2 regions of the Paenibacillus durus genome follow, and region 2 is predicted to be linked to the other one. Evidence: predicted binding sites of a transcription regulator. Region 2 holds the regulator's gene; the other holds the start of a gene.
What was found. Region 2 encodes CtsR, which represses protease genes until heat stress. Its sites were predicted from a motif close to ATGGTCAATAAAGGTCAAACA; they were not measured.

Region 1 (3,415 bases), 880 kb from region 2:
AGGGAAGAGTATGGATTCCTATAACATTTCTGAAGAGTGTACTGGGTAAGCCGATCGTTTACAGCAAGGCGGAAAACACCTATACGATTGGGCAGGGACTGCGTCAAACGAAGCTGATGGTCTCTGAATACGGAATTTCTCTTGCAGTTAACGGCTATTACATCAACGAGTATGAAGGCCGCAATTTTAATAATCATCTCTACGTTCCATTCGGTCTGCTCAGCGACTATTTGGGCTACCGTGGAGACTTTAACGCCTCATCCGGCAGACTGAACGTAATGAACAGGACGCTGAACCCGCTGACGGTAATGACGGAGACATACGCCAAGGAGACGGACGGAGCAGCCATCAAGCTGGATTACCCGCAAATTTCGGGACTTGTGAGCGCGTCTGCGCAGCAGAGCATCAATGATACGCTAAAAAAGGCCGCTATGAGCTTTGCAGCCGACGCCGGACGGGCGATTGCCGAAAAAAGCGAACAGGACCGTCCGTACGAATTCGACTCGAATTACGTGGTGACCTATAACCAGGATGGCGTACTTAGCCTGGTCATGAGCCAATACGGCTATACCGGAGGCGCCCACGGAATGACGGTACGCCAGGCGTTTACTTTCTCGATTAAGGACGGTAAGCGCCTGCTGCTCGGCGATTTGTTCGGAGCCAATCCGAACTACAAAAAGCTGCTAAATGAGAAGATCGGCAAGCAGCTCAAGGCGGATGAAGGTTATTTTGGCGGCTTTAACGGCCTGAATACCGAGAAATATTTCTATCTTAAAGATGGCCGGGTAGTGCTCTTCTTCCAGTTATATGAATATACGCCATATGCCGCAGGCTTCCCGGAGTTCACCTTCGCCTTTAAAGAACTGCTCCCGAATGGAAGCAGCCCGTTCGCCGGCATGAAATAGTTTTCTGATACCGGATATTTCCCCGTTGCGCGCGCCACATGCCGTTCATATGCTGAATGGTGACCGAGCTATATAGCGCGAGAGGGGGGGATGCCATGGTTTACAACTATACGGCGATCGGCGATTCACTGACGACCGGCTTCGGAGCGATGCCCGGAAGCGGCTTTGTTCCCGTGTATAGGCGAATGTCGGAGGTTTCGCTCTGTAATTTTGTCGCCTATACGAATCTGGGGATCAACGGCATGACTACAGCCGAACTGGAGCAGCGTGTCCGGTATAACGCGCTCTTTCGCCAGTCGCTTCGCGAGGCGGATATTATTACGATTTCAATCGGCGGCAACGATTTGATCCATGCCGCCAAAGCGGCGGCTGGACACTCTAATCCGCCATCTTCCATTTTCCAGACTGCCCTGAGGGAATCCAGGCAGCATTTTGCCGGCATCATGGGGCAGATTTATAAGGCGAAGGCCGGGTCGGGCAAGCCTTACATTATCCGGATCGTCGGATTATACAATCCGTATCCTCAGATGGCAGAGGCTTCGGTATGGGTACGGCAGTTCAACCGTCAAATGGCTCAGTATAATAACCGGGTATGCGGCTTTGCCGATATTTACGGAGCGTTTGCCGGACATGAGCGGGAACTGCTCTCTATCGATGATCTTCATCCGAACGGAAAAGGCTACCGTACTATAGCCGAGCGGCTGCACAAGCTTGGATATGGCAATCTGATCCGGACTTAAGGACGAAAAACACCCCTTGCTCACGATCATGGGCAAGGGGTGTTTGTGTGTTTGTGAAGGTTTACCAGGCAGGTTATACGCTGACAGACTGCGGTTTTTCGATAACTTTATCAACGAGTCCGTATTCAGCGGCATCCGCGGCACTCATGAAGTAGTCGCGGTCCGTGTCCTTCTCGATGCGCTCAAGCGGTTGACCGGTGCGGTCTGCCAAAATACGGTTCAGTTTGTCGCGCATTTTCAGGATGCGGCGGGCACGAATTTCAATATCCGTAGCTTGCCCTTGGGCACCGCCCAGCGGTTGATGAATCATAATTTCACTGTTCGGCAGCGCATAGCGCTTGCCCTTCGCTCCGGCGTTAAGCAGGAAGGCGCCCATGGAAGCGGCAAGTCCGACGCAAATCGTGGAGACATCCGGTTTGATGAACTGCATCGTATCAAAAATCGCCATGCCGGCGGTGATGGACCCGCCCGGGCTGTTAATGTACAAAGAAATATCTTTTTCCGGGTCCTCGGCGGCCAGGAAGAGCATTTGTGCGATGATGGAATTGGCTACCACGTCATTAACCTCAGTTCCAAGGAAAATGATGCGGTCCTTCAACAAGCGGGAATAAATGTCATAAGCCCGCTCGCCTCGGCTGCTTTGTTCTACGACCATAGGAATATAACTCACGTGGAAAACCTCCTTAAATTAGAACTTCAAAAATGGATTTCGTTATAGCATTTTTACTTAACTGTTACCGTATTACCCACATGATAAACAAATTCAAACAAAAAGTCAAAGAAAGTCAAACGAAAAGTCAAAGAAAGTCAAACTCATCATAAAAAAAAAGCGCCAATCCATGGCGCTCTGTGTTAAATAATCGAGGTTTGGTTAAACAAATAATGTGGCGCGCCCGCCAAGAATCGAACTTGGATCTCAGGCTTCGGAGGCCTACGTCATATCCATTGGACCACGGGCGCAACAGAAATTATTATAATATAAAATTTCGGCTAATGCAACTCTTATTCATGATATAGGTTATAGGGACCTGCTCTTGGCCTCCGAAATGTACAGGATCATGTATAAGAAGAAAAGAGAGGGCGAATTCTACTTTCGGAGCCCTTGCGTTTAGAGGAATATTTGGGTAAAATACTTAGTGGGACTTAAAAAGTTATCCCGGGACGTTTTAAGACCATAGAGAAGGGGTTAGAAGAGAAAGACGAAGTTGCAGGAGTGAAAGCATGCGTGACTTATTAGAAATCCAAAAGCAGCTTCTGCCTGATCTCATGGAAACCCTCAAACGACGATATACGATTCTTCACCAGATCCTGTTATCCGATATTATCGGCCGCAGAACGCTCGCCGCTTCACTTGATATGACCGAACGGGTGCTGCGCGCGGAAACGGACCTACTGAAATCGCAGGGGCTCATCGAGATCGAGAGTGTTGGCATGCGCATCAGCGATGCCGGACGGAAACTGCTTGACTTGCTGGAGCCTGTGGCCAAGAGCCTGTTTGGCTTGGATGACCTGGAAGAGGAAATCCGTTCGAGCTACGGTTTAAAGAAAGTCATCGTGGTTCCGGGCGATTGCGAAGCCTCGACATTTGCCAAGAGAGAGCTTGGGAGGGCTGGAGCGAAAGCGCTTCTCAGCGTACTTAGTGCAGATGATACGGTTGCCGTCACCGGCGGCTCGACGCTGTATGAATTAGCGGAGCAGATGACCGCTCCTCTATCTGCGTCCTACCGCGATGCCTTGATTGTGCCTGCTCGCGGGGGCCTTGGAGAAAGC
Region 2 (3,415 bases):
CAAGGCGGAATCATCCAGCAGCCGCTGGCGCGCATTACTTTCATGTTCGATAATCTGGACAGCCACACCATGCAAGTTGTCAATAATCTCTGCTTCGGTCTGCCCCAGTGTGATCTGATTGGAAATCTGAAAGACATTCCCGGCAGCTTCACTGCCTTCCCCGTAAATGCCTCTTGCCGTAAGCCCCACCTGATTGACAGCCGAGAGAATACGGCTGATCTGCTGGGTCATGACAAGCGCCGGAAGATGCATCATGACCGAAGCTCGAAGTCCTGTGCCGACATTGGTCGGGCAGCTGGTCAAATAGCCTCTTCTGTCATCAAAAGCGTAATCGACCGTCTCCTCGAAGATATCGTCGATCGCGGTCGCCCTTTCCCAGGCCTCCTGGACCTGAAATCCGGGAAACAGACATTGAATACGAAGATGGTCTTCTTCATTTATCATGATGCTGACCGACTCGTCTTCATTCAGCAGCACCGCCCCGCTGCGGGAATCATTGACAAGATTGGGACTGATCAGATGTTTCTCGACCAGTACCTTCTTATCCAATTCTTCCAGCTCGTCAAGCTTTAGCAGGTGAAACGTGCCGTATCCCGTCTCCTGATTCTGGTCAACAACCGGAGCCAGTACATCCAAGATTTCATCGGCCTGATTCTTTGTAGCCAGAAGAGGAAAAGGGTGATGCTGTATATTGCGGGCGATCCGCACACGCGTGCTGATTACAATCTCGGAGTGGCTGCCGCCGCTGCGCATCCATTCACTAAGCGCTTGTTCGGTAAACCGGAGATCTGGCATCGTGCATTCCCCCTATATATCTTAAGACTTTACTCTTGTGCAATTTCTTTTTCAAGTTTTCGAATCTGATCCCTAAGCTCAGCGGCTCTTTCGAACTCTTCCTGCGCGATTACTTGCTGAAGCTGTTCCTTCAATTCATCGATTTGCCGTTTGAATTGAATTTGCGCGCCGATGCGTTTGGGAATCTTCCCCACATGGCTCGTGTTGCCGTGCACTCTTTTGAAGAGCGGATCAAGACCCTTGTCAAAAAACTTATAGCAGGAGCTGCAGCCGAAGCGTCCGAGCTTGCTGAACTGTCTATAGGTCATGCCGCATTCCTCACAGCGAACCTCTTGAGGCTTTGCTTCAGGAGAGGATTTCCCCTTGCTTGACCCCTCCAGATCCAATAAACCCGAAAGCAGGCTGTGAATGGAGAATCCGCCCGACGTACCCGGTATTAATTCACCCTTTTCCCTTGCACAGTTCTCGCAAATATGAAATTCCGTCTTCTCTCCGTTCACAATCTTCGTGAAATGAAGCGTTGCCGGTCTGACACCGCACTCTTGGCAAAGCATATAACGAAATCCTCCCTTTAAGCGCCGAATTATTTGCTGAGCAATGAGATCAGCATCGCCTTCATCATTTTGGAACGAATTTCGTCCCGATGGGGGAGCTTAACTGCAATGCATTCACGCGAAATGGCGGCGCGCATAAGACAGGCTTCGCGTCTGGTCAAAAATCCGGCCTCTTCGAGCTGATAAATAAGCCCCTCAGCCGTACTCTGATCGATGCCCGAGCCAATTTTCTGGTTAAGATGCGTATGCAGCGCCGAGTGCTGCGGAAGCTCAATGCGCTGAATGCGGATATATCCGCCTCCGCCGCGTTTGCTCTCCACCAAATAGCCCTTTTCAAGTGTAAAGCGTGTGCTGATTACATAATTGATCTGGGAGGGTACGCAGGAAAAATGGTCCGCCAGATCGTTGCGTTGAATTTCCACTGTGCCTTCGGGACTTTCATGCAAAATATTCTTCAGATATTGTTCGATGATATCGGAGATATTGCGCATCACTCATCCTCCAGATTCAGAGCTTGCAGATGCAGCCGATGGCACTGTTCCCTCTTTCGGCCTTAACCTTTAAGGGAACTTTAACCAAAGTGCAAAGAGCCGAATCCCGTATAAAGCCGGCTGACAAGCCCGGATTTAGATTCTGTTCAAGCCCTACTAGTGTGGCCTAAACTGTATACCGCATACTTGAAAAAGCGAACGGGAACGAATAAGTAATCACCTGCTGTATGCTCTGTTGACTTTGACTTTCTTTGACTTTTTTTATTATTATAGCACATTCTTCCGAAATGCCAAGTCTTTGTTCAAAAAAAATCAAACAATGCCGTCCGGGCATACGGAATACGTTCCCCACCCTTTTCTCTAACGATACATTACCCATAAGCAGTCCCGCTTGATACAGGTTCATCGGCTTTTTGTAACCTGAAGCGCCAGGTTGCCTGAGAATCATGATCAGCATAACAAGTCCGCAGCCCAAAGCGTTATTTATTATGAAAAAAACGGCTATCGTCCTCTTTTCAAGACGGCAGCCGCTTTCTTCCAGTATTCAGTTCTCGGATTGCTGCGAATCCGCTATAAAATGTTGTTTCGGGCAAGATAAATTCTTGCTTCGAAGGGGCGCAGCCGCAGCGCCGTAAGCGGTTCTTCCGCCGGGGGATAATTGGCCAGCAGCAGGCTCGGCTCCGAGGTTGGTTCGCCCAGATCAACCATCTGCTCCCGCTCGGAGAAGTTGGTGACGACAAGCAGCGTCTCATCATTCAGCGTTCGCCTATATGCGAATACTTCAGAATGCTCCTCAAGCAGTGGACTATAATCGCCGTAGACGATCACATCATACCGTTTGCGCAGCCGGATTAGCTCACGGTAGTAATGCAGAACGGAATCAGGATCGGCGAGAGCCTTCTCCACGTTTACTTCCTTATAGTTAGGATTAACATCAATCCACGGCTGCACGGTTCCAAACCCGGCGTATACACTGTCATCCCACTGCATGGGCGTGCGGGCATTGTCCCGGCTTTTAAGGTAAATATCCCGCATCACCACTTCGTGGGAGCGGCCTTTGTTCTCGCATTCGATCCGGTAATAGTTAAGGGTCTCCACATCCCGGTAATCTTGAATGCTGTCAAAACGGATGTTGGTCATGCCGATTTCTTCGCCCTGATAAATGTAAGGAGAGCCTTGCAGCATATGAATGCAGGTGGCGAACATTTTGGCGCTTTCCACGCGGTAACGGGAGTCGTTGCCCCAACGCGAAACGACGCGCGGCTGATCATGATTATTCAGATAAAGTCCGATCCAGCCCTTGCCCTGCAGCATGAGCTGCCAGCGTGTAATAATTTGCTTAAAGGCCGGCAGGGAGAACGGAATGGTCTCCCAGCGTCCGCCCGGGCCGTTATCGACATCCATATGCTCAAAATAAATTATGCTGTCCAGTTCCTTCCGAGTGGAATCCGTATAGAGCAACCCCTCCTCCGCAGACACCCCGGCCATTTCCGCAACGGTAAACATGGGATAACGGGAAAAGACCTCATTGTTCATCTCTTGAAAAATGTCATGAATCCCTTCGCCGTTGGCAAT

Region 1: a site for CtsR is predicted at 2,417-2,437, ahead of clpP (ATP-dependent Clp endopeptidase proteolytic subunit ClpP). Genes of this name have one in related genera too.

The regions. Positions count from the first base shown of each region.
Region 1 covers NZ_CP009288.1:176,428-179,842, forward strand. The annotation lists gene PDUR_RS00870 (DUF3298 and DUF4163 domain-containing protein) at 1-905, shown strand, start outside; gene PDUR_RS00875 (GDSL-type esterase/lipase family protein) at 1,001-1,645, shown strand; gene clpP (ATP-dependent Clp endopeptidase proteolytic subunit ClpP) at 1,719-2,315, opposite strand; tRNA gene PDUR_RS00885 (tRNA-Arg) at 2,531-2,605, opposite strand; gene PDUR_RS00890 (sugar-binding transcriptional regulator) at 2,867-3,415, shown strand, end outside.
Region 2 covers NZ_CP009288.1:5,334,942-5,338,356, forward strand. The annotation lists gene PDUR_RS23625 (protein-arginine kinase McsB) at 1-795, opposite strand, end outside; gene PDUR_RS23630 (protein-arginine kinase activator protein McsA) at 825-1,349, opposite strand; gene PDUR_RS23635 (CtsR family transcriptional regulator) at 1,379-1,840, opposite strand; gene PDUR_RS23645 (glycoside hydrolase family 13 protein) at 2,411-3,415, opposite strand, start outside.